Parafrankia irregularis: one gene and its partner. Each later gene encodes a partner of the first gene's protein in a complex. Links are inferred from orthologs where the notes say so. Each region holds a gene or a part of one and is shown on either strand. Other genes may lie near its edges.

Region 1 (15,097 bases):
GGAGGACTTCCGCGACTTCGCGGCGGTGTTCCGGGAGCTGGAGCGCACGCCCGGCGCCGAGATGGCGGCCCGCTTCCGCAGCTCCGAGTACTTCGTGCCCTCGGCGATCGTCGCGCCGGCCGTGCGCAAGGCGCCCACGGCACTGCCGAGCGTGCGCCAGCAGCCGGTGTCCGCGCAGCTCGCGACGCTGACCCGCAGATACCTGAAGGTCGTGCTGGCGGACCGCTCCTACCTGCGCCTGATCTTCGCCTTCCCCTTCCTGCTCGGGATCATCCCGCGGGTCATTCCAGCGCCGGACGGACTCGATCCACTGCCGGACAGGCCCAATTCGGACGCGATGAAGGTGCTCGTCGTCCTGGTGCTGTGTGCCTGCTTCATGGGGATGGCGAACTCGGTCCGCGAGATCGTCAAGGAACGCGACATCTACCGGCGAGAACGGACGATCGGGCTGTCCCGGACCGCCTATCTCGGTTCGAAGATCATCGTTCTGACGGTGATCACCACCCTGCAGTGTGTGATCTTCACGTTGATCGGTCTGCTCGGGCGGGCTCCGGCGCAGGCAGCCCTGCTGGGGGCGCCGCTGGCGGAGTGCCTGATCGCGGTGATCGTGGCCGCGGTGGCGTCGATGATGATCGGTCTGCTGGTGTCGACCCTCGTCGACAACGCCGACAAGACGATGCCCGTCCTGGTTCTGGTGACCATGGGGCAGCTCGTCCTGTCCGGCGGCCTCGTCTCGGTCTCCGGCCGGGCGGGCCTGGAGCAGATCTCCTGGTTCGTACCCGCCCGGTGGGGCTTCGCGGCGCTCGCGTCCACGGATGACCTGAACGAGGTCTCCAAGCTGGGCAACGAGGTGCTGCGGTCCGACCCGGCCGATGCGCTGTGGGAGCACAGCGCGGGGATCTGGCTGCTCGACCTCACCATCGGTGTGCTGCTCGCCGCCGCCGCGCTGGCCGCGACGTCGTCGACCCTGCGCCGTATCGACCCCAAGGTGACCCGCCCCACGGCGCAGGCACCTGCAGCCGCCCCGCGGCCGGCGGGGCCACCGGCCATGCCCCCGGCGGGGCCACCGGCCATGCCCCCGGCGGGGCCACCGGCCATGCCCCCGGCGGGGCCGCCGGTGGGGCCGTGGGGCAGCGGGGGAGCGGCCTGATCCGACAGGCACCGATGCCGCGGCTACGGGTCGGCCGTGGCTGAGACCGCCCGTGGCTGAGGCGATCTCAGCCACGGGCAGTCCTGTGCGTGGGCGGCGTCGGCTGCCAGCCGCCAGTCGTCTCAGCCGCCGGTAGCCTCGGAGACCGGAGGTGTCGCGGACGGCTGGCCGGGCGGCACCGTGAGTTCGCGCAGCATCCTGAGTAACTGGCCGCGCAGATCGCCGGTGGGCGGTGCCAGCCCCAACAGGTCGGCGAGCCACATCCCGTCGGCGGCCATGCGGACCAGCGTGGCCAGGGCCGGGTCGATGCGGTCCTCGACGATCCGGCTCTGCCAGGTGTCGTAGCGTTCGCGGAACTGGCGCAGGCGATTCGGGTCGGCGATCAGCGCGGCGAGGACGCCGACCTCCGCGGCTGCCTCTCCCGGCTGGCCGTTGCCTTCGGTGCTGACGTCCAGATAGGCGCGTACCCAGCTCCCCGGCCGGTCGTCGACAACGGCGCGGCCGGTCACCTCCGCGTCGAACTCGTCGTTCCACCGGTCGTAGAGGGCGTCGATGAGTGACGCACGGGTGGGGAAGTGGTGGAGCAGGCCTCCCTTGGAGACCTCGGCCTCGCGGGCCACCGCGTCGAGGCTCAGCGGCTGATCGCCGTGGCGGGTGAGCACCCGCCAGGCCGCGTCGAGCAGGCGCTGCCGAGTGGCGGCCGGGTCCGAGGCTGGCACGACCGCCATTGTGCACCACCGACCAAGCAAAGACGCTTTGACGTGCGTGTTCATCACGATCCCGGCGGGTTGACCGACCGTCCGGACGGACGGTAGTAGTCGTGGGGGTGAGCCGGGCGGGGACCCGGGCACCCGCCAGGTCCGGGCCGGTGCCCGAGTCCACCGGGCCTGGCGTGGGTGTCGGGCCGGCGGGGGACGGCGAGCTATGAGCAGATTGAGGGACGGCCGGGTCGGCATGCCGGCCGGCCTGGTAGCCGACGACGGGGCCGGCCAGGCCTCGTTGACCCACGGGTCCGTGGGACGTCTGGTCGTGGCGCTGGCCACCGCCACGATGCTGCAGTGGCTGGGAGCCTTCGCGATCGCGCCACTGCTCCCGCTCTACCTGGAGGAGCGCGACGTCTCCGTCAGCGGCGTCGGCGTCGTGATGGCGGCGTTCTTCGTCGGCTCGCTCCTGTCGCAGTACCCGGCGGGAGTGCTCACGGCCAGCCGAGGGCATCGCCCGGTGCTGCTGGGGGGCCTTGTCCTGTATGCGGTGGGCAGCGTCGGTCTGATCGTCTCCCCGGGCCTCGGCTGCGACGCGGTGGTGCGTGCGCTGCAGGGCGCCGGCGCCGGCGCGTTCGAGGTCGCCGTTCTCACCGCGGTCGCGGCGACTGTTCCGGCAGACCTGACCGGGCGTGCCGTCAGCGCGGTCTACACGGGCCAGATCGCCGGTACCGCGATCGGCCCGATGCTCGGCGGCCTCGCCGGTGAGCGGCAGATGGACCTGCTCTTCCTCGGCGCGGCGGTCGCCGCTGCGGTCGCGGCCGTGCCGGTCCTCCTCCTGCTCCGCCCGGACGGGAGAGCCTCCGCCGGCGGCGACGCTCTGACCCCCGTGGGCCACGCGAATCCCGCGAGCCCCGCCGCGGCTGCCGCGGCGGGGCCGCGCTCGGGGTCACTCCGCGCTCTGATCGGGGCCGGAGTGGGCGGGCTGCTGCTGGTGGCGGCGGTGAACGGGCTGTCGGTAGGAACCTACGAGACCTGCTGGAGCCTCCTGCTGGCTGACCGCGACGTCTCGACAGAGATGATCGGGCTGAGTTTCACCCTCTTCTCGCTGCCGTACATCGTGTGCGCGCTGCCCGCGGGCTGGCTCGCGGACCACAGTGACCGCCGGTGGCTCGTGACAGGCGCGACGCTGGCGATGGCCTGCACCGTCGCCAGCTACTCGTTCATCGACTCCTTCTGGTTGATCATGCTGGTGTGCTGCGTCGAGGCGATCGCCCTGGCGGTCAGCTTCCCGGCCGCCCAGTCGCTGCTGGCCCAGGAGGCCGGGCGCGTGGGTACCGGGCGGGCGCAGGGCCTGTTCACCACGACGCAGACCGCCGCCACGGCGTTCGCCGCCCTGACCTCCGGCGCCCTGTACTCGGCGAACGTGCACCTTCCGTTCCTGCTCACCGCCGTCGCGGCGGTCGCGGTCGCGGTCGTGCTGCCGCTGCTGTGGCGACAGGTCCGGGGCGTCGTGTCGGCTCCCGACGAGGTTGTCGCGGCGGGGCCCGCGCTGGGGGCGGCAGATGTGGTGGGGACGGGCTCCGTCGTGGGGGCCGTGCCGGTGGGCGTGGGGCACCGGCGGGTGACCTGAGCTCGCCAGCGCCGTCCTGGCGGGTCGTTACGCTGGTCAGATGGGTGAAAACGACAGGGACGTCGCGTCCGCGGGCCAGGACACACAGCCGGCGGCGGCTCCGGTGGCCGCCGAGTTCGTGGTCGCGGGGGTGGCCTTCGAGCATCCGATCATGAACGCGGCCGGCACCTGCAAGACGCTGGCGGACGTCACGGCGCTCGCCCGCAGCGCGGCCTCCGCCGTCGTGGTGGGATCGATCACCCGGGACGCTCGGGCTGGCAACAGCGGCGAGGTCTACTGGTCGGGTCCCGGTGGATCCCTCAACGCCCTCGGGCTGCCGAATCGCGGTATCTCCTACTACCGCGAGCAGCTTCCGGCGATGGTCGACGCCGCGCACAACCACGCCAAGCCACTGGTGGTCAGCGTGGCGGGTTTCGCCGCCGACGAATACGCGGACCTGGCCCGCGTCGCCGCCGACGCGGGAGCGGACCTGATCGAACTCAACCTCGCCTGCCCCAACGTCTGGGATGGCGGGCAACAGAAGCGGATCGCGTGTTTCGACCCGGGGCAGACCGAGGCGATCTGCGCGGCCGTCGAGGCGGCTCTCGCCGCGGCGTCACGCCCGGCGCCGCCCTACGGGGTCAAGCTCTCGCCGTTCTCCGACCCGGAGGCACTGGGCGAGCTGGCGGGGCTGCTCGCCCGCCGATCCGGAGTCTCGGGTGGGCCGAGGTTCGTCACGGCGATCAACACCTTCCCGAACGCGCTGGTCCTCGACGATCGGCTGCGTCCCGTCCTCGACGTCGGGCTCGCCGGGCTGAGCGGTGCGGCGCTGAAGCCGGTCGGGCTCGGCCAGGTGCGACAGCTCCGCCGGCTCCTGCCCGAGCGGATGGACATCATCGGTGTGGCGGGCGTCCAGAACGGCCGTGACGTCGTCGACTACCTGGCCGCGGGCGCACGGGTGGTGCAGAGCGCGACGGCCTTCTGGAACAGGGGCGAGGACCCGACCGTGTTCGGTGACATCCTCAGCGACTGGATCGACACGAAGGAGCTCGCGGCAGCCCAGGCCGCGGCCGGCTGACGGGACCTCGCTGAGGGAACCGGTCGGAGCCCGTCCGGTAGCGGCCATCCGGCGGACTGCGCCGGTGCCGGACGACCTCCGTCAGTGCCGCTCGGGCAGCTCGATGACCACGTTGGTCGCCTTCACCGTGCCGACGGCGAGGACGCCTGGTTCCAGCCCGAGCTCGTCGGCGGCCTCGCGGCTCATCAGCGACACCACCCGGTGCCGGCCGGACTGGATCTCGACCTGGGCCATCACCTCATCGCGGCGCACCCTGGTCACGATGCCGGGAAACCGGTTGCGGGCCGAGGCGCCGACGATGGAGGGCGAACTCAGCGGGAGCTCACCGGCCATGTCGATGGCGAACTGCGCGAGCACCGCGCCTTCGACCGCCTGCCTGCCCGCGCCGTCTCGAACGGTGGGCAGCCGTCCGCCGTCCGCCCAGCGACGCACTGTGTCGTCGCTCACGCCGAGCAGGCCGGCGACCTCGCTGATCCTGAAGGTCGACATGCCGGCACCATATCCGCCCGCAACATCCCCTGCGATTCCGCGAGCCGGCCTGACACGTCGACGCGTCCGCCCGGACCACGCCTCACGCTGTGTTCGGCCTGGTTGATGTCATGCGGGGCGCGGCTGGTTGGCCGGCCCACCGGGAGCTGCCCGGAGAAACCAGCTCCGGGGTGCCCGAAGGTGGCCGGACGCGGGTTCGCCGCGAACGTCGGCCCGGACGGTGTTTTCATCGAATGGTGGCCTGCCGCCGTTCCCGCCGGCGGGGCCCGGTTGGTCCCGTCGACCCGCTGACCGCACGCGCCGCGTCCCGCGTCGGCGTGCCCGGCGTCGGCGTGCCCGCAACCAGCGCGGATGAGGGGTCCGTCCGGGCCGGGGGAGTGCCGGAGCCGCAGGACCTGGACTACCGGTTCGACCTCGATCTCGGCGAACTGGTGCCGGGAGCCGGGGTCGTCGCACGAGGAGTTCGGCTCGACGGCGCGGCCCTGACGCTCTTCTTCGTGCTACGGCCGTGCGCAGGGGCGGCAGCGTCACCAGGGCCGGCAGCGTCACCGGGGGCGGCAGCGTCATCAGGGCGGGCGCTGGCCGTCTCACCGGCCCAGCCGCTGTTCATGTGCTTCTACCGGCCCGGTGCGCCGGTCGACGACGGGTTGGCGGGCCTCCCGGTCGCCTGCGCCGCGGTCGAGGTGGCCGGGAGCCGGTGCCGGGCGACGTTCCCACCGCCGGTGACCAGTACCTGCCGAGTCCGTTTCGGTCTGCGTCCCTGGAGGGCGGGCCGTGGCCCGGAGCCTGGGTGTGCTCGCGGTGTCGATCTCGTCGGCAGGGACGATCACCGCGGGGGAGTCGACCGAACGGGGCCTTCGGCGTGTGGTCCGGGCGGTGACCTGTGTCTTGATCTGCGTACCGGCCGTGCCGTCTTTGTTCCCGCGGATGCCGGGAAGACAGGGAGCACCGGGGAGTCCGTTGGTTGAGCGGTGTGGTGGTCGTGGGCCGCGGGTGTCCCACCCGGCCCGTTCGTGGGAGTTTCGCCCAACCGCTCGTATCGTGGTGCGATGTGAGGCGGAGGGGAAATGCGCTGCATGGGGGTGCCGCCCGGGCGACGCATCGTTTCGGCTCCCCGAGTACCGCTGGGGAGCCGTTCTGATGGATGACGCGACATCGTCGACCGACGCGCTGCCGCCCGATGCGGCGCCGCACGAGGCAGTGATGCCCGAGGCGGTGCTGCCCGAGGCTGTGCCGGCCGCGCGGCGTCGGCCACCTGGTTCGCTGGAGGAGGAGGTGCTTGGCGTGCTGCACAGCTCCGGGGAACTCTCTCCCGGTGAGGTACGCGACCTCCTTCCGGACTCCGGGAGGCTCTCCTACAGCGCGGTGGTCACCACGCTCACCCGGCTTCATGCCAAGGGCGTGGTCACTCGTCGGCGCCATGGGCGGGCCTACCTGTACTCGGCGCCCGGCGATCCGGCCACGCTCGTCGCCTGGCGGATGAACCGGCTGCTCGCCGGCCAGGCCGACCACAGACGCGCGCTCACCCACTTCATCGCGGCGCTCTCTCCCACGGACGAGGCGCTGGTTCGCGACCTGCTGGCCTCCGCCCCCGCCCAGCCGGGTGGTGTGCCCCTGGCCGGCGGCGACCTGCAGGCCCACGGTGGCGGGGCCGGCACGGCGCCTGGCTCCGAGCCCAGCCGATAGGGCGAGCCGTGGCCGTCGATCAACTGCTTGTCTCGGTCGTTCTCGCTCCGGCCGCGGGTGTGGTCGCCGGGCGCATCCTGGTCGACCTGCTGCCGCCGCGCGCCGTTGCCTTCGGCTACACGGCCGCCGCGGGCCTGTTCGCCGCCGCGAGCACACTGAGCCTGGTCGCGTTCGGCATGCCGGCGGTGGCGCGGGTCGCCGGGCTGTCGCCGGCGCACCAACCGGTGGTGATGTCCTGGCAGTCCGGCGAGATGCCGCTGTGGGCGTCCTGGGCATGCCTGCTGCTGGTCACGGTCGCGATGATCTCGGTGCTGGTGACCGGGCGGAGTCAGTTCAGGTCCGTGCGCGCCGCCCGAGCTGAGGCTGCCGCGCTGCCGGGAACCGGCGAGATCGTGGTGATCCCCGATGGTCGCGCGGACGCCTTCGCCCTTCCCGGCGTCCCGGGGCGCATCGTCGTCACCGAGGGCATGCTCACCGCGGTCGGCGCGGGCCGGCACCAGGCGCTGTTCGCGCACGAGCGGGCGCATCTGGCCGGTCGGCACCACCGGTTCTCCTTCGGCGCACGCCTCGCGGCGGCCGCGTTACCGCCCCTGTGGCCGATGGTCACCGTGATCGACTACGCGATCGAACGGTGGGCCGACGAGCAGGCGGCGAGCGTGGTGGGTGATCGCCGCTCGGTAGCGCACGTCGTCGGCACGGCCGCGCTGGCCGCCACCGAGCAGGCTGTCGTCGAACAGGCCGCGGTTGAACAGTCCGCTGTCGTCGGCGCGGCCGAAAGGCGGACCGGCCGGCGGCTGTTCCCCGGTCGCCTCCGCGAGCCGCGCACCGCCAAGCTGCGGGCGGTCGCGGCCGGTGGAGGCCCACGACCCGGCCCTGTTCCGCGTCGGGTCGCCGCGCTGCTCGCAGCCCCGCAGCGGCGCAACCGGCTCCTGCTCGCCGCCCTGCCCGCAGCGCTCGCGCTCGCCTCCTGCGGAGTCTCGATCGAGGCGCTGCTGGATCTGCCCTACCGGCGGGTGTTCGACTACGTCGAGCCCTGAACGCCCGCGGGTGGTTGGCGCAGCGCGCTCAGCCCACGATCGTGACCGGCGTCCCGAGTGGGACGAGACCCACCAGGCGCAGCAGGTCATCGTTGCGCAGCCTGATACATCCCATGCTGACGTCCGAGCCGACAAGGTCCGGGCGGTTGGTGCCGTGCAGTCCGATGATGCCGTCGGCCCCGTTGAACTGGGTGATGACGTCCGAGAAGCCGGAGAGCCCGAAGGCGAACGGTCCCCAGGGGCCGTTCGGGTCCGCCGGGCGCAGCAGTTCGGTCAGGTAGAACACGCCGCGTGGCGTCGGTGTCGAACCAGTGCCGATGCCGACCGGGAGCTTCGCGGCGACCGCCCCGTCACGGAAGACGGTCAGCCGGTGCGCCCGGCGGTCGACCAGCAGCTCGTAGGGCGTCGTCGTGAGACGGACGTCGGCTGCCCGCACCCAGCCGATGCTGTTGTTCGGCCGGACGGGCACCCGGACCCGAAGCCAGTCGCGCTGCCTCTCCTCCACGCCGAGCACCAGGGCGACGCCACGTGGATTGGGATTGTCCAGGGTCCAGCGTGGCTCGCCGCCGCCGCGATCCGCGAAGATCTCCAGACGGGGCACCGTGGCATAGGCGACCCAGGCCCAGCCTGCGGGCAGGGCCAGGATCGTGGCGTCGGCCGGCCGCGGATCGTCGGCGTGGCCCGGTTCGTCGCCGCCGCGCCCCGCATCAGGCGGGACGATGCTCGGCCCCGGCCGGGCAACGGGCCATGGCCCGCGGGCCTCGCCGGTGACCTGCCCGCCGCAGCCGGCGAGCGCGAACATGCTCACTGCCGCGGCCAGTACCCCCAGCACCCGAGCGACACCCCGTCCAGCCACGGCTCCGTGCCACCCCCCCGAGACGCGCGACGCGCCGGTCCTCACCGACACGGCCGCTTCGCCAGCAGAGGGTAGTTCGCCGGTCACGGGATCATGGGAAGCCGCGTTGTCGCGTGGCGACTCCGATCCGTCACCTCCGCGCGGCCAGCACCCGGTATGCGTTCGAACGCCGGCCGGCGGTGAGATAGCGGCGGCTCGCCACATCCCAGGCGATCGCCGCCGGCATCGCCGCCGCCGTCACCGCGCCGAGCAGGACCCGCCGCACCCGCGCCGCCGCGGGGCTCGCGACGTCCAGCCACGGGCTGCTCGGTGGCGGCGCGGCCCGCTGCCAGGCCCCCCACAGCGCGATCGGGGCGTCCCCGCCCTGGTGGGCTGGACCGAACCGCACGTCGAGAACCTTCAGCCCGAGGTCGTCCAGAGCGGCGGTCAGGTTGTCGGCCGGGAGGAGGTGCTGATGCTGGGGGACCAGCCAGCCGGGCCAGTACGTGCCGAACCAACGGCCGGCGGGGCAGTGCGGATTCGGCAGCTCGACGATCAGGTGCCCGCCCGGGGCGAGGACCTGCGCGGCGGCCCGCAGCTCCTCCCGGGGGTCTCGGGTGTGCTCCAGGTAGTGGAACATGCTGACCACGTCGTAACGGTCGCGCAGGGTGCCCGCCAGGTCGGGCAGCCGGCCCCGGTAGGCATGCTCGATCCAGCCCCGGCGTTCGGCCTGGCCGATGCTCTCGCCGATGTCCAGGCCGTCGAAGGACGTCGTCGGCCAGACCTCCCGAGCGGTCGCGCAGAAGTGGCCGAAGCCTCCGCCGACGTCGAGCCAGCGCCGCGGCGCGGGGATGTCGATGCGGGCCCGGTCCAGGTAGGTGGCGGAGTTGCGGCTGAAGAGCTCCTCGACCAGACGGGCGCCGAGACCGGAGTAGAAGTCCCGGTAGTAGAACTCGAGCCCGTCCAGGGTCAGCCGTGGGTTCTGGAAGACGTGGCCGCAGTCGCGGCACCGGTCGTACCGGAACACGCCGGGCTTCGCCTGGAAGCAGTCGACGCCGAGCAGTTCGAGTGCCAGCTCGGCTCCGCCGCACCAGGGGCAGGCCGTGAACGGGGGTTCCAGGAACCTGTCGACGCCGGCGGCGAGGTCGGCCGCGTACTGGCGCCTCTTCGCCGCCAGCACCGCGGGCTCCGGCACCGGTGGCCCCGGCCGAGGCGTCCGTGCGGTGGCGGTGGCAGCAGCGGTAGTGGGAGTGGGAATGGTGGCGGTGGTGGCGGTCGCAGTGGTGGCAGTGGTGGCAGTGGCGGTCACGGCCGTACCAGCGGTGGTTGCCGGTGCGGTCCGCCTCGCGACGACCGGTGAGGCGAGAAACCGCAGCATCGGCAGCCGGCGGGTGAGCGGGCTGCGGGCCAGCTCACCCGCCGTGAGCCGAATCCGCCCCGCACTCACCACCAGGGGCTGCACCCATCCGAGCAGTGCGGCACCGAGCGCCCAGGCTGGCGCTGCGGCCATGCCGGCGACCACCGCCAGGTCACGGGCGAGTGGCATGAACGGCATACCGGGAGCCCACGGGTAGGCGGCGAACTCGATCTCCAGTCGCTGCGTCGCGGACCCCGCACCCGCCGAGAGCCCCGGCAGAAGCGCCAGCCCCGTCGCGGTCGACGCATGAAGCCGCAGCGTCGCGGTGGCCGCGACGAGATCGACACGGGTCGGCGTCGGCAGATCCAGTCCGGCGCGTTCCCATACGTCCTGTTCGACGAGCAGGGCCTGGAAGGCACCGCGCCCCGACGTGAGCAGGCCTGGCCGGCCGGCCCCCGGATCGACCATCCGCGCCAGGTCGAGCACCTCATGGGCGGCCATCTCGGCAGGCACCAGATCCAGGACGGACAGGCCCTCCCGGAGCGCGTACGCACTCGCCGCCCGCCGCTGCGCCTCGTCGAGCCGGACGCCGTCGGCGACCAGGAACCGGTGCGAGGGATGCACGGCCTGACCGGCCGGCGGAATCACCGCCAGCGCGCGCACCCGCGCACGCAGCCGCACGCTGTTGAGGCCGATTCCGGCACAGGCGGCGATCGGCAGCCACGCGCGGAGGGTGCGTGTTCCTTCGCTGATGACGCCTCCCGGGGCGAGGGCAACGAGAGCAACACCGCGCACCCTACGGCCGCCATGGCCCCCACCAGGACCTGCACACACGCCACCCACCAGGGTCCCGTGCGGCCCCCTGACCTGCCCGGCCGCCGAAAACTCCCAGATCGCCCCGTACAGGCGAAGCGACCCGAAGCACCCCGAAGCGCCCGGACGGCCGGAGTCGCCCCGGGGCCCCCGGGATCACAAAGGTGATGCGATCGACCACGGAAAGTGTCGACTTCGCCCCAGGGGTGCCGCCGGGAACCCCCAACATGTGCAAAACTGGCGACAATCAACGCACAACCATCCGCCATGGGATGGTCGGTCACTCCAGTGGTCCGCCACCGAGTCGGCGGCCCTGCGCACCCGGCCATCTGGCGGGGAGCCCCCGAGTCGGGAGGTTCGCCACCACCCGGCCGTTCCGGGGCGATTCCGGCCGCCTGGATCCTGGCAACGTTCCGCACCCGACAGATCTCGGAGAGTGCCGAACCGATCCGTCTGGACGCTCTCCAACGCCGAGAAGCCCGGCTCCGCCGCCCCCGATACGACGACCGGCCCGAACATTCAGCTCAGGGCACAAGACCAGCTCAGGAAAGAGGCTTCGGGTAAGGCGGTCCAACGCAAGCCGCCCCACCCCCGAACCGGCTTCACCGGCACGACCCACACGCCGAAACCCACCAGCTCAGGACCTTCACCCCAAGACCCCGCCACCTCAACGGCCAACGGAGATCCAAGGTCACCACCCCGAAAAACCCCAGCGCCCCAAGGGTTCGGGGCCCCGGGACACCGCCCCGAAACCCCAGCGGCTCAGGCGGTTCGGGGGGTCCGGGGCACCGCCCCGAAACCCCAGCGGGCCAGAGGGTTTGGGGGGTCCGGGGCACCGCCCCGAAACCCCGGCGGGCCAGGGGGTTTGGGGGTCCGGGGCACCGCCCCGAAACCCCAGCGGCTCAGGCAGTTTGGGGGGTCCGGGGGCCTCGCCCCCGAAACCCCAGCACACCCACCACACTCCAACCGCCCGGGCCCCCCACCCCGCCAGCGGCAGGGGGGCTCCGGGGGGCAACGCCCCCCGACGAAATAACGGCCAAAGGCCCAAAGCCAAAGGCTTTGGGCATAGGAATCCCAGCTCGAGCGGGTGACCGGGATCGAACCGGCATGGCCAGCTTGGAAGGCTGGGGCTCTGCCATTGAGCTACACCCGCGTTGGTGATGAGGACGAGCTTACCCCGTAGGATGGGGATGCAACGCCTCGGGGCGTAGCGTAGTGGCTAGCGCGCCTGCTTTGGGTGCAGGAGATCGGGAGTTCGAGTCTCCCCGCCCCGACCGATACTCTCGGCGCATCACCCCGTCCGACGTCGTACCAGGAGACCGCCGCGCCGTGAAGGCCACCAAGGAGACCCTCAGTCCTACCCGGGTCAAGCTGACCGTCGAGGTGCCCTTCGACGAGCTCAAGCCGTCCGTCGATGCCACCTACCGCAAGCTGGCGCGTCAGGTGCGTGTCAGCGGGTTCCGCCCGGGCAAGGTTCCGCCGCGCATCCTCGACCAGCGCCTCGGGCGGGGTGTGATCCTTGACGAGGCGATCCAGGAGGCGCTGCCGCGCCTGTACTCGGAGGCTGTCCAGGCCGAGGAGGTCGACGTCCTGTCGCGGCCGGAGGTGGACATCACCGAGTTCGCCGACGGCGCTCAGCTGGTGTTCACCGCCGAGGTGGATGTCCGTCCGGATGTGACGCTGCCGGAGTTCGGCGACCTGGAGCTGGTTGTCGAGCCGGCGGTCGTGTCGGACGAGAAGGTCGAGGAGTACCTCGGTACTCTGCGCGACCGGTTCGCGGTCCTGAAGCCGGTGGAGCGTGCGGTGCAGGAGGGCGACTTCGTGTCGCTGGACCTGTCCGCGTCGGTGGACGGCGAGGCCATCGAGGACGCCACGGCCACCGGGATGTCGTACGAGGTGGGCAGCGGGAACCTGATCGACGGCATCGATGAGGCGATCACCGGTGCTTCGGACGGCGACGAGCGCACCTTCGACACCGAGCTGCTCGCCGGCGAGTACGCCGGGCGGACGGCCCAGGTCACGGCGGTTGTCCGTGGGGTGAAGGAGAAGGAGCTCCCGGAGTTCGACGACGATTTCGCCACGACGGCCAGCGAGTTCGACACTCTGGACGAGCTGCGTGCGGATGTTCGGACCCGGCTGGAGACCGTCCGGAAGCAGGAGCAGCTGGGCGAGGCCCGCGAGAAGCTGCTCGACAAGCTGGTCGAGCTGGTCGAGGTGCCGGTTCCGGAGTCGGTGCTGGCGGGCGAGCTGGAGGCGCGTGAGCACCGCCTGTCGCACGAGCTGGAGCACATGGGGACGGACCGGGCGGCCTACCTGGAGACCCTGGGGCAGTCCGCGGAGGAGTTCGACTCCGAGGTGCGTGACTCGGCCGGTAAGGCGATCCGGTCGCAGTTCATCCTGGACGCGGTGATCGACGCGGAGTCGATCGGGCTGGACCAGGGCGAGCTGATGGAGCAGATCCTGATGCGGGCGCAGCGGGCCGGTGTGCAGCCGGATCAGTACGCCCAGCACCTGGCGCAGGGTGAGGGCCTGACCGCCCTGATGGCGGACGTGCTCCGGACGAAGGCGCTGTTCCTGCTGTTGGAGAACGTGAAGGTCGTCGACTCCGAGGGAAACCCGGTGGAGTTGCACCTGCCGCGTCGGCCGTCGGCTGACGAGGGTGACGACGTCGTGGACATCTCCGACGAGCTTGACGCCGAGGAGCTTCCGACGGGCGCGGCGGGCCCGGTGGCCGCGGCCGCTGACGCCGACTCCGACGCTCAGAGCGATGCGGGCGACGCCGAGGCGGACGCGGGCGATTCGAAGTAGTGGCGGGCCCGGGCGTTTCCGGGCCTGACGCGGCGTTGTGGGGCGGCCTCCGGAATTCGGTCCTGATGGACCGGGCGCCGGGGGCCGTCCGCGTGTCCGGGAACCACAGGTGGACACCGCAGGGCACGCTGTGGGCTCCGGCTCGGGTCCGTAGGTGCTCGGAGCACAGGGATGCCGGACTGGCCCAGCCTCACGCCCAGCGCGAACATCGAGGGAGAAGCACCGGAACCGGCTCGGGTCACAGATAGTGTCGAGCCGGTCAATCAGATGCCGCCAAAGGAAGCCGAGGATCCGACTGTGAGTGACATCGCCGCCCCTCGCCTGGCTGTCCCGGGCCCGAGTCTGCGCTCTCCCGGCCAGAGCGGTCCCGGCTTCGACGAGCAGGTGTTCAACCGGCTGCTCCGCGAGCGGATCATCTTCCTTGGTTCGGTGGTGGAGGACTCGATCGCCAACGCGATCTGTGCGCAGCTGCTGCTGCTCAACGCCGAGGACCCGCAGCGGGACATCTTCCTTTACATCAACTCGCCCGGTGGATCGGTGAGCGCCGGCATGGCGATCTACGACACCATGCAGTACGTGGAGAACGACGTCGCCACGGTCTCGCTGGGCCTTGCCGCGTCGATGGGCCAGTTCCTGCTCTGCGCGGGTGCGCCGGGCAAGCGTTACTCGCTGCCGCACGCGCGGATCATGATGCACCAGCCTTCCGGCGGCATCGGCGGTACGGCCTCCGACATCGCGATCCAGGCTGAGCAGATGCTGTACACGAAGCGGATGATGCAGGAGCGCATCGCGTTCCACACGGGTCAGCCGGTCGAGCAGATCGAGCGTGACTCCGACCGCGACCGGTGGTTCACCGCCGATGAAGCGAAGGACTACGGCTTCGTGGACCACGTCGTCCAGCGGGCCCGCCAGGTTCCCAGCGAAGGCCCGGTGAGCTGACGTACCCCCAACGGCCGCAAGCCGCCGGAGAAGTCCCGACCCTCGTCACCCGCTCTCCTCGGAGGCAGTCACCATGTACGGATCACAGGGCTACTACGGGCCGCAGAGCCGGTACGTCCTCCCCAACATCATCGAGAAGACGTCCCGCGGCGAGTACGGCATGGATCCGTACTCGAAGCTCCTGAAGGAGCGGATCGTCTTCCTCGGCGCCCCCATCGACGACACGTCGGCGAACGACGTGATGGCGCAGCTGCTGTTCCTGGAGTCCGAGGACCCGGACCGCGACATCTCGATCTACATCAACTCGCCGGGTGGCTCGTTCACCTCGCTGACCGCCATCTACGACACGATGCAGTTCGTCCGGCCTGACATCCAGACGATCTGCATGGGCCAGGCGGCGTCGGCGGCGGCGGTGCTGCTCGCGGCGGGTACGCCCGGTAAGCGGTTCGCGCTGCAGAACAGCCGGATCCTCATCCACCAGCCGTCCGCGCAGGGTGAGGGCCAGTCGAGCGACATCGAGATCCAGGCGCGCGAGATCCTGCGGATGCGCACGCTGCTGGAGCGGATGCTCGCCGAGCACACCGGTCGTAAC
Region 2 (15,057 bases), on another replicon or contig:
TTGTGGGCACCAGGCGCCGGGCGAAGGTGATGGACCTTCAGCCCGAGCGCACGGGGCTCCTGGGCGCCGGCGGAATCCGCCTTCTCGAGCGTCTGCTCGGCCATCAGGAGTCCACCTCCTCGACCCGCACGAGATGGGTCACGGTAGCGATCATCCCACGAACCTCGGGACGATCCTCACGAACAGTGCTGCCGTTGATACGGCGCAGACCCAGCGTCCGCAGCGTCTCACGCTGGTTGCGGGTTCCGCCGATCTCGGAGCGGATCTGGGTGATGCGCAGCTTCGCCATTACGCACCGACCCCAGCCGCCCGCGCGCGAAGCATAGCCGGCGGAGCGACGTCCTCCAGCGGCAGCCCACGACGAGCGGCGATCTCCTCAGGCCGCATCAGCCCGCGCAGCGCCGCGACGGTCGCGTGCACGATGTTGATCGGGTTCGAGGACCCCAGCGACTTCGACAGCACGTCGTGCACACCGGCGCACTCCAGCACCGCACGCACCGGGCCACCGGCGATGACACCGGTACCCGGCGAGGCCGGCTTGAGCAGCACGACACCGGCGGCGTCCTCACCCTGCACCGGGTGCGGGATGGTGGAGCCGATCCGCGGGACCTTGAAGAAGTGCTTCTTGGCCTCCTCGACCCCCTTGGCGATGGCCGCCGGGACCTCCTTGGCCTTGCCGTAGCCGACGCCGACGGTCCCGTCCGCGTCACCGACGACGACGAGCGCCGTGAAGCTGAAGCGGCGCCCACCCTTCACGACCTTCGCCACCCGGTTGATGGCGACGACTCGCTCGACATAAGCGGTCTTCTCCTGCGCCGGGCCACCGCCCGAACGGTCGCGGCGCTCGCGGCGGTCGGAACCGCCGGAGCCGCCTCCGCGGCGCTGCTGGCCTGGCATCTAGAACATCTCCCTAGTAGCTGTGGTCATCAGAAGTTCAGCCCGCCTTCGCGGGCCGCGTCCGCCAACGCGGCGATCCGGCCGTGGTAGGTGCGACCACCGCGGTCGAACACCACGGCCTCGATCCCGGCGGCGCGGGCACGCTCCGCGACGAGGCGGCCGACTTCGCGGGCCTTGGCGCTCTTGTCCCCCTCGGAGGCGCGCAGACCGTCCTCCAGCGTGGAGGCCGAGGCCAACGTGTGCCCGGCGACGTCGTCGATGACCTGGGCGTAGATGTGCCGCGAGGACCGGGTGACGACGAGACGCGGGCGGACCGGGGTGCCCGACACCTTCTTGCGCACACGAACGTGGCGGCGGAGCTTGGCCGTCCGCCGACGCGCGCTGGCGCTGAGGCTCACTGCCATGTCTGTCTACCTACTTCCCGGTCTTCCCGACCTTGCGGCGAACGACCTCGCCCTGGTAGCGCACGCCCTTGCCCTTGTAGGGGTCCGGCTTGCGCAGCCCGCGAATCTTGGCGGAGACCTCGCCGACCAGCTGCTTGTCGATGCCGTGCACGACGAAGCGGGTCGGGGCCTGCACCTCGAACCGGATGCCCTCGGGCGCCTTCACCGGAACCGGGTGGCTGTAGCCGAGAGCAAACTCCAGATCCGAGCCCTTGGCCTGGACTCGGTAACCGACACCGACGATCTCCAGCGTCTTGGAGTAACCGGTGGTGACCCCGACGACCATGTTGGAGACGAGCGTCCGGGTGAGGCCGTGCAGAGCGCGGCTACGCCGCTCGTCGTTGGGCCGGCTGACGACGATCTGACCGTCCTCGCGGGCGACCTCGATCGGCTCGACGACAGTGTGGCTCAGGGTCCCCTTGGGGCCCTTCACCGTCACCGTCGGGCCATCGAGAGTCACCTCGACGCCGCTGGGAACACTGATGGGCTGGCGCCCGATCCGTGACATCGTTCGCCTTCCTTACCAGACGTAGGCGAGGACTTCCCCGCCCACGCCCCGCTTGCCGGCCTGCCTGTCGGTCAGCAGCCCCGACGAGGTAGAGATGATTGCAACACCCAGGCCGCCAAGGACCTTCGGCAGATTCGTCGACTTCGCGTAGACGCGCAGACCCGGCTTGCTGATCCGCTTCACGCCCGCGATGGAACGCTCCCGGTTCGGGCCGTACTTGAGGTCGACGATCAGAGTCCTGCCGACCGCGCCCGGCGGTGCGTCCTCGACGTGCCAGCCGGTGATGTAACCCTCCTGCTGGAGGATCTCGGCGATGTGAGTCTTGATCTTGCTGTGCGGCATCACCACCCGGTCGTGATAAGCCCGGTTGGCGTTGCGGACACGGGTGAGCATGTCCGCGATCGGATCAGTCATCGTCATGGCTTGACGCCTTTCTCACGGCGGTTCCCGGTGCTCGCACCGGAGCCGGTCGGGCCTACCGCGATCGTGTGGGTACTACCAGGAGCCCCGGGTAACCCCCCGGGAGCTCCTTCCAACTGCCCTGAGCTCCGTCTACTACCAGGAGCTCTTGGTGACGCCCGGCAGCTCGCCCCGGTGGGCCATCTGCCGCAGGCACACCCGGCACAGCCCGAACACCCGGTAGACCGAGCGCGGGCGGCCACACCGCTGGCAGCGGGTGTAGCCGCGCACGGCGTACTTGGGCTTGCGGGCGGCCTTCTCGACCAGCGCCTTCTTCGCCATCTCTCAGCTCTCCCGGAACGGGAAGCCCAGCGCGCGCAGCAGCGCCCGGCCCTCGTCGTCGTTGGTCGCGGTGGTCACGACCGTGATGTCCATACCGCGGACCCGGTCGATCTTGTCGATGTCGATCTCGTGGAAGATCGACTGCTCGGTCACACCGAACGTGTAGTTGCCCGCGCCGTCGAACTGCTTGGGCGACAGCCCGCGGAAGTCGCGAATGCGGGGCAGCGCGATCGAGACCAGGCGGTCGAGGAACTCCCACATCCGGTCACCGCGCAGGGTCACCTTCGCCCCGATGGGCTGGCCCTCGCGCAGCTTGAACTGGGCGATCGACTTCTTGGCCCGACGGATCGCCGGCTTCTGGCCGGTGATGGCGGCGAGATCCCGGGTGGCTCCGTCGATCAGCTTCGCGTCCCGGGCGGCGTCGCCGACACCCATGTTGACGACGACCTTCACCACGCCTGGGATCTGCATGACGTTGCCGTAGGAGAACTGCTCCCGCAGAGCCGGGGAGATCTCCTCGCGGTACCGCTGCTTCAGCCGAGGGACCGGCCGGGCTTCCGTGGTCACACTCATGTCTCGTTTCCTAGCCTTGCGCCGGGGGCCTAGAGCTCGGCACCGGTGCGGCGCGAGATCCGGACCTTGGTGCCGTCCTCGTTGATGCGGTAACCGACACGGGTCGGCTTGCCATCCGACGGATCGACGATCATCACGTTGCTCACGTGGATCGGCGCTTCCTGGGTGACGATTCCCCCGGACTGCGAGCCACGTGCGCTCTGCTGGACCCGGGTGTGCTTCGTGATCCGGTTCGCGCCCTCGACGACGACCTTGTTCTGGTCGGGGAGAGCCCGGATGACCTTGCCCTTGAGGCCCCGGTCCTTGCCAGTGATGATCTGGACCGTGTCGCCCTTCTTGATCTTCAAACCGGCCACGGTCTAGAGCACCTCCGGCGCCAGCGAAATAATCTTCATGAAACGCTTGTCCCGCAGCTCACGGCCGACCGGGCCGAAAATGCGGGTACCGCGGGGGTCTCCCCCGTCTCGGATGAGGACCGCCGCGTTCTCGTCGAACCGGATGTAGGAGCCGTCCGGCCGCCGCCGCTCCTTGGTGGTGCGCACCACGACCGCCTTGACCACGTCGCCGCGCTTCACGCCGGCGCCGGGCAGGGCGTCCTTCACCGTTCCGACGATGATGTCGCCGATCCCCGCGTAACGACGCCCAGAGCCGCCGAGAACCCGGATGCACAGAATCTCCCTGGCTCCGGTGTTGTCGGCGACCCGAAGTCGCGACTCCTGCTGAATCACTTTCCGCTCCTGATCACCCGTTGCCGCCGTTGCAATCCCTCGTACGAGGCGATGAGGGCCGCCCGTAGTGCGGCACCGCCTCGCGCCGGCACCCGGCCGGCCGTCCCCGTGGTCACGGCATCCTCGGGTCCGGATCCGGCGAGAGAATCCGGATCACTGCCGGGCCGATCGCCGCCGGGCAGTGGTGGCGCGAACCGACAACGACCCACGCCACCACAATCACCAGGCCGCCTCGGACCTACTTGGCCTTCTCGAGGACCTCGACGACCCGCCAGCGCTTGGTGGCCGACAGGGGCCGCGTCTCCATCAGCAGAACGCGGTCGCCGACACCGACGGTGCCGGCCTCGTCGTGCGCCTTGACCCTCTTCGTACGACGGATCGTCTTGCCGTAGAGCGGGTGCTGGACCCGGTCCTCGACCGCGACGACAACCGTCTTCTCCATCTTGTCGCTGATCACCAGACCCTCACGCACCTTGCGGAAACCCCGCGCGGTGGCCTCGTCGGTGGCGGCAGCGGTGGTGCTGCTTTCCGTGCTCACTTCTTCTCCGCTCACTGCGCTCACGCCCGATCCGTGCCGGCGTCGTCCAACGCGACGGCCGGGTCATCGCTCAGCCCGAGCTCACGCTCGCGCATAACCGTGTAGATCCGCGCGATGTCCTGACGGATGTCGCGCAGCCGCCGGTTATTGCGCAGCTGACCAGTCGCGGCCTGGAACCGGAGGTTGAACAGCTCCTCCTTGGCCTCCCGCAACTTGTCCACCAGCTCGCCGGCGGACAGGGCGCGCAGATCGTCCGCTGTCGTGACGGCCATCAGGCACCACCCTCACGGGTCACGAAACGGCACTTCATCGGCAGCTTGTGGATGGCGCGGCGCATCGCCTCACGGGCGACGGGCTCCGCGACACCGGACAGCTCGAACATGATGCGTCCGGGCTTGACGTTGGCGACCCACCACTCCGGCGAGCCCTTACCGGAACCCATCCGGGTCTCGGCCGGCTTCTTGGTCAGCGGACGGTCCGGGTAGATGTTGATCCAGACCTTTCCACCACGCCGGATGTGCCGGGTCATCGCGATACGCGCCGACTCGATCTGCCGGTTCGTCACGTAGGCCGGCTCCAAGGCCTGGATCGCGTACTCGCCGAAGGCGATCCTCGTGCCGCCCTTGGCCGCGCCCGTCCGCTTGGGGTGGTGCTGCTTGCGGTGCGCGACCTTCCGGGGAATGAGCATGTTTCCTAACCCTCCGCCTTCTCCGGCGCGCCCTGGGCCTCGGCGACCACCGGGGCCGACGTCACCTCGGGCGCGACCGCCTCGGGCGCCGCCGGGCTGGCCGGCGTGCTCTCGGCCACGGTCTTCTCGGCCGTAGCCTTCTCGCCCGAGGCCTTCTCGCCCGACGCCTTCTCCGCCGCTGCGCCACCGGCTCCGCCGCCACGACCGCGGCGCTCACCCGCGCGGGCAGCCGCCCGGCCGGCGTCCGTACCGCCCTGCGTGGTACCCGACGAACCCGAGCGCGGGCCGCGGCGCGGACGGTCCCGACGCTGCTGACGAAGCAGCGCCTCCTGGGCCTCCCGCTCCGCGCGGCTCTGGACGACGTCGCCCTTGTAGATCCAGACCTTCACGCCGATGCGGCCGAAGTTCGTCCGGGCCTCGTAGAAGCCGTAGTCGATGTCCGCACGCAGCGTGTGCAGCGGCACCCGGCCCTCGCGGTAGAACTCCGACCGGCTCATCTCGGCGCCGCCCAGGCGGCCCGAGCACTGGACCCGGATGCCCTTCGCGCCGCCCTTCATCGCCGACTGCATCGCCTTGCGCATCGCACGCCGGAAGCTGACCCGGCTGGACAGCTGCTCGGCGACACCCTGGGCGACAAGCTGCGCGTCGGTCTCGGGGTTCTTGACCTCGAGAATGTTGAGCTGCACCTGCTTGCCGGTGAGCTTCTCCAGGTCACCGCGGATGCGGTCGGCCTCGGCGCCGCGACGACCGATCACGATGCCCGGACGGGCGGTGTGGATGTCCACCCGCAGCCGGCCCTGGGTGCGCTCGATGTCGACGCGGCTGATGCCGGCCCGCTCCATACCGCGGGACATCATCTTGCGGATCTTGACGTCCTCACCGACGTACGCCTTGTACTGCTTGTCGGCGTACCAGCGGGAGGTGAACTCCGACGTGATGCCAAGTCGGAACCCGTGCGGGTTTACCTTCTGCCCCACTACCGGGCCCTCCTTGTCGTCCTGGCGCCGGCGCCCGTCGCGACCGGTTCCCGGCTCTCCACCACGACCGTGATGTGGCTGGTGCGCTTACGGATCCGGTACGCACGGCCCTGCGCGCGGGGCCGGATGCGCTTGAGCGTCGGCCCCTCGTCGACGTAGGCGGCGCTGATCCACAGCGTCGCCGGGTCCAGGGAGTGGTTGTTCTCGGCGTTCGCCACCGCGCTCGCGACGACCTTGTAGACGTCGGTGCTCGCCGCCTGCGGGGCAAACCGCAGGATGTCGAGCGCCTCGCCGGCCGCCCGGCCGCGAACCAGGTCGACGACCCGGCGCGCCTTGGTCGGGGAGGTGTGGACGTACCGGGCGGTCGCCTTGGCTCCGGGCAGGCCGGCGCGGGTCAGGCCCTCGACGAGGTCGTCAGCCACGACGTGACCTCCGGTCCTCCTTGACGTGCCCGCGGAACGTGCGCGTCGGCGCGAACTCGCCAAGCTTGTGCCCGACCATGCCCTCGGTGATGAACACCGGGACGTGCTTGCGGCCGTCGTGCACGGCGATGGTGTGGCCCAGCATGTCGGGGATCACGGTCGAGCGTCGCGACCAGGTCCTGATGACGTGCTTGGTGCCCTTCTCGTTCTGGGCGTCCACCTTCTTGAGCAGGTGGTCGTCGACGAACGGGCCCTTCTTAAGACTGCGTGGCATGGCTGTGTCTCCTCCTTCCTGCTCAGTGGTGGGGGTGGATCGAGGCGGTCAGCATGCTCATGGTTACCGCCGCCTGTTCTGCTTGCGGCGACGCACGATCATCGCGTCGCTGGACTTCTTGGTCCGCCGGGTCCGACCCTCGGGACGGCCCTTCGGGTTGACCGGGTGGCGGCCACCGGAGGTCTTGCCCTCACCACCACCGTGCGGGTGGTCGACCGGGTTCATGGCGACACCACGCACGGTGGGCCGACGGCCCTTCCAGCGCATACGGCCGGCCTTACCCCAGTTGATGTTGCTCTGCTCGGCGTTGCCGACCTCGCCGACGGTCGCGCGGCAGCGCACGTCGACGTTGCGGATCTCACCGGAGGGCATCCGGAGCTGGGCGTACGGGCCGTCCTTGGCGACGAGCTGCACACTGGCGCCGGCGCTGCGGGCGATCTTGGCGCCGCCGCCGGGGCGCAGCTCGATCGCGTGCACCACGGTGCCGGTCGGGATGTTGCGCAGCGGCAGGGCGTTGCCCGGCTTGATGTCGGCGCCGACGCCCGAGCTCACCATGTCGCCCTGGCGCAGCTTCACCGGGGCGAGGATGTAGCGCTTCTCGCCGTCCAGGTAGTGCAGCAGCGCGATGCGCGCGGTGCGGTTCGGGTCGTACTCGATGTGCGCGACCTTGGCCGGCACGCCGTCCTTGTCCCGACGGAAGTCGATGAGCCGGTAGGCGCGCTTGTGGCCACCGCCCTGGTGCCGGGTGGTGATCCGCCCGTGGACGTTACGACCGCCCTTGGAGTGCAGCGGCCGGACGAGGGACTTCTCGGGGTGATCACGGGTGATCTCGACGAAGTCGGCGACGCTCGACCCACGACGCCCCGGCGTCGTCGGCTTGTACCTACGAATACCCATGCTCTACTTCCGATCCGACGCCGGGCTGTGCGGCACCCGGGTGAGCCCCACGCGGGTGTCAGGCACCGGGGCCTCCGAAGATCTCGATGGTGTCACCGGGCGCGAGGCTCACGAGCGCACGCTTGGTGGCCGGGCGGTGTCCCCAGCCGGACTTCGTCCGCTTGCGCTTGCCCTGCCGGTTGATCGTGTTGACGCTGGTGACCCGCACGTTGAAGATCTTCTGCACGGCGAGCTTGATCTGCGTCTTGTTGGCGTCGGGGCGGACGATGAACGTGTAGACGTTCTCGTCGAGCAGGCCGTAGCTCTTTTCGGAGACGACCGGGCGAAGAATGATGTCACGCGGGTCGGGGATCACTTGTCCTCCTGCTCGCCAGCCGGGCCGCCGGCCAGGCTGCCGTTGTCAGCCGCCGGACGGGAGCCACGCGCGAGAAACGCGGCGAGCGCGCCCTCGGTGAACACCACGTCGTCGCTCACCAGCACGTCGTACGTGTTGAGCTGGCCCGGGTCGAGCAGGTGCACGGCCTCGACGTTGCGCAGGCTGAGCCATGTCAGCTCGTCCGAACGCTGCGCGACGACCAGCACCCGGCGGGCGTCGACCAGACTGGTCAGCGCCTTGAAGGCGGCCTTGGTCGACGGCGCGTCGCCGGCGACCAGTGCGGAGACCACGTGCACCCGGTCGTTGCGGGCCCGGTCGGACAGGGCGCCGCGCAGAGCGGCGGCCTTCATCTTCTTGGGCGTGCGCTGCTCGTAGCTGCGCGGCGTCGGGCCGTGGACGACTCCACCACCGGTGAACTGCGGCGCACGCAGCGAACCCTGCCGTGCCCGACCGGTGCCCTTCTGGCGGTACGGCTTGCGGCCACCACCGCGAACCTCGCCGCGGGTCTTGGTGGAGTGCGTGCCCTGCCGCGCCGCGGCGAGCTGCGCCACCACGACCTGGTGGATGAGCGGCACGTTGAGCGGCACGTCGAAGACGGCACCCGGCAGCTCGACGCTGCCCGCGTCGCCACCCGCCGGCGCGTGCACCGGGACCGTGCGGTCAACCGGCGCATCCACCTCGACGGAGGCTTCCTCAGTCACTGTTGCCGTCGCGCTCATGCCGAGGCCTCCTCAGCGGTGCCAGCGGTCGCACCTTCGGCCACCGGAGCGAGCGGCTCCGGCGCGGGCCGCTTGGCCGCGCTGCGCACGAAGACCAGACCGCCGTCGGGGCCGGGGACCGCACCCTTGATCAGCAGAAAACCACGCTCGGTGTCCACGGCGTGGATGGTCAGCCCGGCCACGGTGACCCGGGCGTGCCCCATCCGACCGGCCATCCGCAGGCCCTTGAAGACCCGGCCCGGGGTGGCACAGCCACCGACCGATCCCGGGGAGCGGTGCTTGCGCTCGACGCCGTGACCGGCGCCCAGGCCCTTGAAGCCGTGCCGCTTCATGACACCGGCGAAGCCCTTGCCCTTGGAGGTGCCTGTGACGTCGACGACCTGACCGGCGTCGAACAGCTCACCGGTCAGCTCCTGGCCGGCCCGGTAGTTGCCGGCATCCGCCGTGCGGAGCTCCACCAGGTGCCGCCGGGGGGTGACCCCGGAGGTCTCGAAGTGGCCTCGCAGCGGCTTGTTGATCCGACGCGGGTCGATCTCGCCGAAGCCGAGCTGGACGGCGGAGTAGCCGTCGTTGTCGAGCGTCTTGACCTGAGTCACGACGTTGGGGCCGGCCTGAATGACGGTGACCGGCACGACGCGGTTGTTCGCGTCCCATACCTGGGTCATCCCGAGCTTGGTGCCCAGGAGCCCTCTGTAATTGCGGTTGAGCATGACTGGCGCCGGCCCCTCTTACAGCTTGATCTCGATGTCCACGCCGGCGGGCAGGTCGAGGCGCATCAGCGAGTCGACCGTCTTCGGCGTCGGGTCAAGGATGTCGATCAGCCGCTTGTGCGTCCGCATCTCGAAGTGCTCGCGGCTGTCCTTGTACTTGTGCGGCGACCGGATGACGCAGTAGACGTTCTTCTCCGTCGGCAGCGGCACCGGACCCGCGACCTGCGCACCGGTACGCGTCACGGTCTCGACGATCTTCCGCGCCGAGCTGTCGATGACCTCGTGGTCATAGGCCTTGAGCCGGATGCGGATCTTCTGTGCCGCCATGGTGGGCTTCGCCTGTCCTGTCTGTCTCGTCCGGCCGGTATCACTACCGGGTCCCCGTCGACCTGTCCGGCGCTGCGCGGCGCGGGCTGCCGTCGGGATCGACGGCCTGCCCGGCCGGGCCGGATTCGTGCCGGGTGTACCGCCTTGTCTGACGCCTATCGGTTCCGCAGCGCGGCCCGCAGGCAACTTCCGAGCCCGGTCTCGCACTGGACCGAGGCGATCGGAGTCGCCCCGGCGTGCCGCCGGGCAGCAAGAGCGGGCGGCGGGGCCCCGTGGGGCACCCGCCGCCCGCCGCTACTACTTGATGACCTTCAGAACCTGGCCCGCACCGACGGTCCGGCCACCCTCGCGGATGGCGAAGCGCAGACCTTCCTCCATGGCGATCGGCTGGATGAGCTCGACCGTCATCTCGGTGTTGTCGCCCGGCATGACCATCTCGGTGCCCTCGGGGAGGGTCACGACGCCGGTCACGTCGGTGGTGCGGAAGTAGAACTGCGGCCGGTAGTTCTTGAAGAACGGCGTGTGCCGGCCACCCTCGTCCTTGTTGAGGATGTAGACGCGCGCCTCGAACACCGTGTGCGGGGTGATCGACTTCGGCTTGACGATGACCTGGCCGCGCTCGACGTCCTCGCGCTTGATGCCACGCAGGAGCAGACCGACGTTGTCACCGGCCTGGCCCTCGTCGAGCAGCTTGCGGAACATCTCGACGCCGGTCACGGTCGTCGTCGTGGTCGCGTCCTTGATACCGACGATCTCGACGGTCTCGTTGACCTTGACGATTCCACGCTCGATACGGCCGGTGACGACAGTGCCACGACCGGTGATCGTGAAGACGTCCTCGATCGGCATGAGGAACGGCCGGTCGATATCACGCTCGGGCTCGGGGATGGACTCGTCCACCGCCGCCATGAGCTCGAGGAGCTTCGCGCCCCACTCCTTGTCGCCCTCCAGCGCCTTGAGCGCGGAGACGCGGATGACCGGCACGTCGTCGCCGGGGAACTCGTAGGTGTTCAGGAGCTCCCGGACCTCGAGCTCGACGAGCTCGAGGATCTCCTCGTCGTCGACCATGTCGGCCTTGTTCAGCGCGACGACGATGTACGGCACGCCGACCTGGCGGGCGAGGAGCACGTGCTCCTTCGTCTGCGGCATCGGGCCGTCGGTCGCCGAGACCACCAGGATCGCGCCGTCCATCTGCGCGGCACCGGTGATCATGTTCTTGATGTAGTCGGCGTGGCCGGGGCAGTCGACGTGCGCGTAGTGCCGCGCGTCGGTCTGGTACTCGACGTGCGCGATCGAGATCGTGATACCGCGGGCCTTCTCCTCCGGCGCCTTGTCGATCTGGTCGAACGGCGTGAAGGGGTTGAGGTCCGGGTGCGCGTCGTGCAGAACCTTGGTGATGGCTGCCGTCAGCGTCGTCTTGCCATGGTCGATGTGACCGATGGTGCCGATGTTGACGTGCGGCTTGGTCCGCTCGAACTTCTGCTTCGCCACTGGTGTCCCTCCAAGGACGGGTGGTGTCGTGCTGGTGTAGTCGTCAGTGGTGCCGGCAGCCCGGCCCCCGGAGCGTTGTTACTCGCCCCTTGCCTTCGCGATGATCTCCTTGGCGACGTTCGCGGGAACCTCGGCATAGGAGTCGAACTGCATCGAGTAACTCGCCCGACCGGAGGTCTTCGAACGCAGGTCGCCGACGTACCCGAACATCTCCGAGAGCGGGACCAGGGCCTTGACGATGCGGGAACCGCCCCGCTCGTCCATCGCCTGGATCTGCCCACGGCGTGAGTTCAGGTCGCCGATCACGTCACCCATGTGGTCCTCGGGTGTCGTGACCTCGACCGACATCAGCGGCTCGAGGATGACCGGGTCAGCCTTGCGCGCCGCGTCCTTGAAGGCCATCGAGCCGGCGATCTTGAAGGCGAGCTCCGAGGAGTCCACCTCGTGGAACTGACCGTCCCGCAGGGTGACCTTGACGTCCACCAGCGGGTAGCCGGCCAGGACGCCGAACTCCATGGCCTCCTGGCAGCCGGCGTCCACCGAGGGGATGAACTCCTTGGGGATGCGACCGCCGGTGACCTTGTTCGAGAACTCGTAACCGCCGCCGTCGCCGCCGGAAGGCTCGAGGTCGATGATCACGCGGGCGTACTGACCGGAGCCACCCGTCTGCTTCTTGTGGGTGTAGTCGACCTTCTCCACCTTGCGGCGGATGGTCTCCCGGTAGGCCACCTGCGGCTTGCCGACGTTGGCCTCGACACCGAACTCGCGGCGCATCCGGTCGACCAGGACGTCGAGGTGCAGCTCGCCCATCCCGGCGATGACCGTCTGGCCGGTCTCCTCGTCGGTGCGGACCTGGAAGGTCGGGTCCTCTTCGGCGAGACGCTGGATCGCGGTGCCCAGCTTCTGCTGGTCGGCCTTGGTCTTCGGCTCGATGGCGACGTCGATGACCGGGGCAGGGAAGATCATCGACTCGAGGATGACCGGCGAGTTCGGGTCGCACAGCGTGTCACCGGTGGTGGTGTTCTTCAGGCCCACCACGGCGACGATCTGGCCGGCGCCCGCGCCCTCGCGGTCCTCCCGGTGGTTGGCGTGCATCTGGAGGATGCGGCCGATCCGCTCCTTGCGGTCCTTGGTCGAGTTCAGGACCGCGGAACCACCACTGATCTTGCCGGAGTACACCCGGATGTAGGTCAGCTTGCCGACGTACGGGTCCGACATGATCTTGAAGGCGAGAGCGGAGAACGGCTCGTCCTCGTCGGCCTTGCGGACGACCTCGGTGTCCTCGTTACTGACCGAGTGGCCGGTGACCGAGCCGATGTCGGTCGGCGAGGGCAGGAAGTCGATGACCGCGTCGAGCATGGGCTGGACGCCCTTGTTCTTGAACGCGGAACCGCAGAGCACGGGGTTGATCTTGCTGCTGACGGTCGCCCGCCGCAGCGCCGCCATGAGCTGCTCCTCGGTGGGCTCGACACCCTCGAGGTAGAGCTCCATGAGCTCGTCGTCGTTCTCGGAGACGGTCTCGACCAGCTTCTCCCGCCATTCCTGCGCGGCTTCGGCGTGGTCTTCGGGGATGTCGACCGTCTCGTACGAGGCACCCTTGTCCTCGGTGTGCCAGAGCAGGCCCTTCATGCGGATCAGGTCGATCACGCCGCGGAAGTCGGCCTCGACACCCCAGGGCAGCTGGATGACGGCGGGCGTCGCGTCCAGCCGGTCGATCATCATGTCGACGCAGCGGTGGAACTCGGCGCCGACCCGGTCCATCTTGTTGACGAACGCGATCCGCGGGACGTCGTAGCGGTCGGCCTGCTTCCACACCGTCTCGCTCTGCGGCTCGACGCCGGCAACGGCGTCGAACACGGCGACCGCCCCGTCGAGGACCCGCAGCGACCGCTCCACCTCGACGGTGAAGTCGACGTGGCCCGGAGTGTCAATGATGTTGATGGTGTGATCGCGCCACGAGCAGGTGGTGGCGGCGGAGGTGATGGTGATCCCCCGCTCCTGCTCCTGCTCCATCCAGTCCATCGTGGCGCCACCCTCGTGGACTTCACCGATCTTGTAGTTCACACCGGTGTAGTAGAGGATCCGCTCGGTGGTCGTGGTCTTGCCCGCGTCGATGTGGGCCATGATCCCGATGTTGCGGGTCGCGGCCAGCGCGGCACGTACGTCAGCAGACATGATGGCTTACCAGCGGTAGTGGGCGAAGGCCTTGTTGGACTCCGCCATCTTGTGGGTGTCCTCCCGGCGCTTCACGCTTGCGCCGAGGCCGTTGCTCGCGTCGATCAGTTCGTTCATCAGACGCTCGGTCATCGTCTTCTCACGACGGCCACGGGCGTACCCGACGATCCAGCGCAGAGCCAGCGTGGTGCTGCGGCCCGCGCGAACCTCGACCGGCACCTGGTAGGTGGCGCCACCGACCCGGCGGCTGCGCACCTCAAGGGTGGGCTTGACGTTGTCCAACGCGCGCTTGAGCGTGACGACCGGGTCGTTGCCGGTCTTGTTCTTGGCGCCCTCGAGCGCGCCGTAGACGATGCGCTCCGCCACCGACTTCTTGCCGCTCAGCAGCACCTTGTTGACCAGAGCGGTCACCAGCGGCGAGCCGTAGACCGGGTCGACAACGACGGCGTGCTTGGGCGCGGGCCCCTTGCGCGGCATCAGCCCTTCTCCTTCTTCGCGCCGTAGCGGCTGCGAGCCTGCTTCCGGTTACGGACGCCCTGCGTGTCGAGAGCGCCACGGACAATCTTGTAGCGAACGCCCGGAAGGTCCTTCACTCGGCCACCGCGCACCAGGACGATCGAGTGCTCCTGCAGGTTGTGACCAACCCCGGGGATGTAGGCGGTGACCTCGATCCCGCTGTTCAGCCGGACTCGAGCGACCTTGCGCAGCGCCGAGTTCGGCTTCTTGGGCGTGGTCGTGTAGACGCGGGTGCACACGCCACGACGCTGCGGGCTCCCCTTGAGTGCCGGGGTCTTGGTCTTCTCGACCTTGTCCTGCCGGCCCTTGCGGACCAACTGCTGGATCGTGGGCAACGCCGCTCCCGTTCCTTCGTGCCTCGTCGTACTCGTCGGCAGCCATCCCGGATGGCCGGCCTGTCTGCCTGCTGTGTAACGGTGCCGCTCCTGGCCGTCTGGCACGGAGTGTGAGCGCCGGTGTGCCCCTCTGCCGACCCACGCGGTCGGGCGTGTCGCGCCTTCCGAACGATTCGGATAATCCGAACTGTCCCAGAAGGAGCGCGCCCACCCGACTGCCAGTCGGCCCGAACCTGACAGTCACCGACGGCTGCCTGATCACCTGGCCGCCCGGTTCACGCGGACCTCAGTCCAGCAGGAACCTAGCGGCTGGTTCTCGGCGCCACGGCGCCACGACAGGGCGCAGGACACACGCCAGAGCCACGTGGGCTCCAGCCACAGGCACCAACATTACTCCACGCCCACGTCAAGTGTCGAACGGGGTATCAGCCGACGACCACGACACCCGGGTTCGGGCAACCGACGCCCTGGCCTGCGGCTTCTCCGTCCACCGTAAGGCCCACACCGACAGGTCCGATCATCGGTGCGCTACCGGTGTTTTTCTGCCGTGTTGCCCGCGAGTGTTGTTGGAATGTTTGCGACCGCCACGGCTCATCCCTGCCGTCGCCGACGCTCGTCCTTGCCGCTGTCGACGGGCCTCGACCCCCGTCACCCGTCACGACTCGCCGGGGCGGTCCGGCTCGCCCGACCCACCCCTGCTCGTCCGAGACGCCGCTGGTCGC

The links.
Region 2: the proteins of tig (region 1) and rpsG are in contact, whole or in part, in a crystal structure (PDB 3GTY), measured with the Thermotoga maritima proteins. The link is inferred for Parafrankia irregularis from one-to-one orthologs. Residues at the interface, in WP_004081061.1 of Thermotoga maritima: Glu122, Val124, Val129, Leu130, Tyr133, Glu188, Gly259, Ile262, Tyr263, Glu266, Ser270, Glu273, Gln274, Glu277, Arg308, Gln311, Ile312, Ser315, Tyr316, Glu325, Arg329, Arg336, Leu363, Phe366, Trp367, Arg373, Leu377, Arg381, Leu384, Glu387; in WP_004081843.1 of Thermotoga maritima: Lys34, Lys52, Lys55, Glu59, Arg62, Gln63, Glu66, Asn67, Lys69, Val71, Arg95, Ala109, Lys110, Lys111, Gly112, Arg113, Pro114, Glu117, Glu121, Ile124, Ala125, Tyr127, Asn128, Asn129, Thr130, Gly131, Lys135, Asp139, Arg142, Met143.

What each region holds. Positions count from the first base shown.
Region 1 is NZ_FAOZ01000001.1:510,259-525,355, reverse strand. The notes cover bases 11,456-14,326. They hold tig (trigger factor), read left to right. Parts: upstream 11,456-12,087; coding sequence 12,088-13,566; downstream 13,567-14,326. Other genes in these bases: AWX74_RS02085 (ATP-dependent Clp protease proteolytic subunit), read left to right, coding at 13,864-14,326. In the rest of the region: AWX74_RS02150 (ATP-binding cassette domain-containing protein), read left to right, coding at 1-1,150; AWX74_RS02145 (TetR/AcrR family transcriptional regulator), read right to left, coding at 1,273-1,878; AWX74_RS02140 (MFS transporter), read left to right, coding at 2,075-3,484; AWX74_RS02135 (dihydroorotate dehydrogenase), read left to right, coding at 3,525-4,541; AWX74_RS02130 (TOBE domain-containing protein), read right to left, coding at 4,623-5,030; AWX74_RS02120 (BlaI/MecI/CopY family transcriptional regulator), read left to right, coding at 6,171-6,716; AWX74_RS02115 (M48 family metalloprotease), read left to right, coding at 6,725-7,753; AWX74_RS02110 (L,D-transpeptidase), read right to left, coding at 7,782-8,609; AWX74_RS02105 (class I SAM-dependent methyltransferase), read right to left, coding at 8,740-10,740; more of AWX74_RS02085, read left to right, coding at 14,327-14,505; AWX74_RS02080 (ATP-dependent Clp protease proteolytic subunit), read left to right, coding at 14,579-15,097. UniProt on the Bacillus subtilis protein: Involved in protein export. Acts as a chaperone by maintaining the newly synthesized protein in an open conformation. Functions as a peptidyl-prolyl cis-trans isomerase.
Region 2 is NZ_FAOZ01000002.1:343,624-358,680, reverse strand. What follows is about bases 12,227-15,057. They hold rpsG (30S ribosomal protein S7), read right to left. Parts: upstream 13,962-15,057; coding sequence 13,491-13,961; downstream 12,227-13,490. Other genes in these bases: rpsL (30S ribosomal protein S12), read right to left, coding at 13,961-14,335; fusA (elongation factor G), read right to left, coding at 12,227-13,484. Also shown: rplO (50S ribosomal protein L15), read right to left, coding at 1-104; rpmD (50S ribosomal protein L30), read right to left, coding at 104-289; rpsE (30S ribosomal protein S5), read right to left, coding at 289-897; rplR (50S ribosomal protein L18), read right to left, coding at 927-1,301; rplF (50S ribosomal protein L6), read right to left, coding at 1,312-1,848; rpsH (30S ribosomal protein S8), read right to left, coding at 1,861-2,268; AWX74_RS04110 (type Z 30S ribosomal protein S14), read right to left, coding at 2,404-2,589; rplE (50S ribosomal protein L5), read right to left, coding at 2,593-3,162; rplX (50S ribosomal protein L24), read right to left, coding at 3,192-3,518; rplN (50S ribosomal protein L14), read right to left, coding at 3,522-3,890; rpsQ (30S ribosomal protein S17), read right to left, coding at 4,129-4,452; rpmC (50S ribosomal protein L29), read right to left, coding at 4,449-4,700; rplP (50S ribosomal protein L16), read right to left, coding at 4,700-5,116; rpsC (30S ribosomal protein S3), read right to left, coding at 5,122-6,093; rplV (50S ribosomal protein L22), read right to left, coding at 6,093-6,515; rpsS (30S ribosomal protein S19), read right to left, coding at 6,508-6,789; and 7 more genes.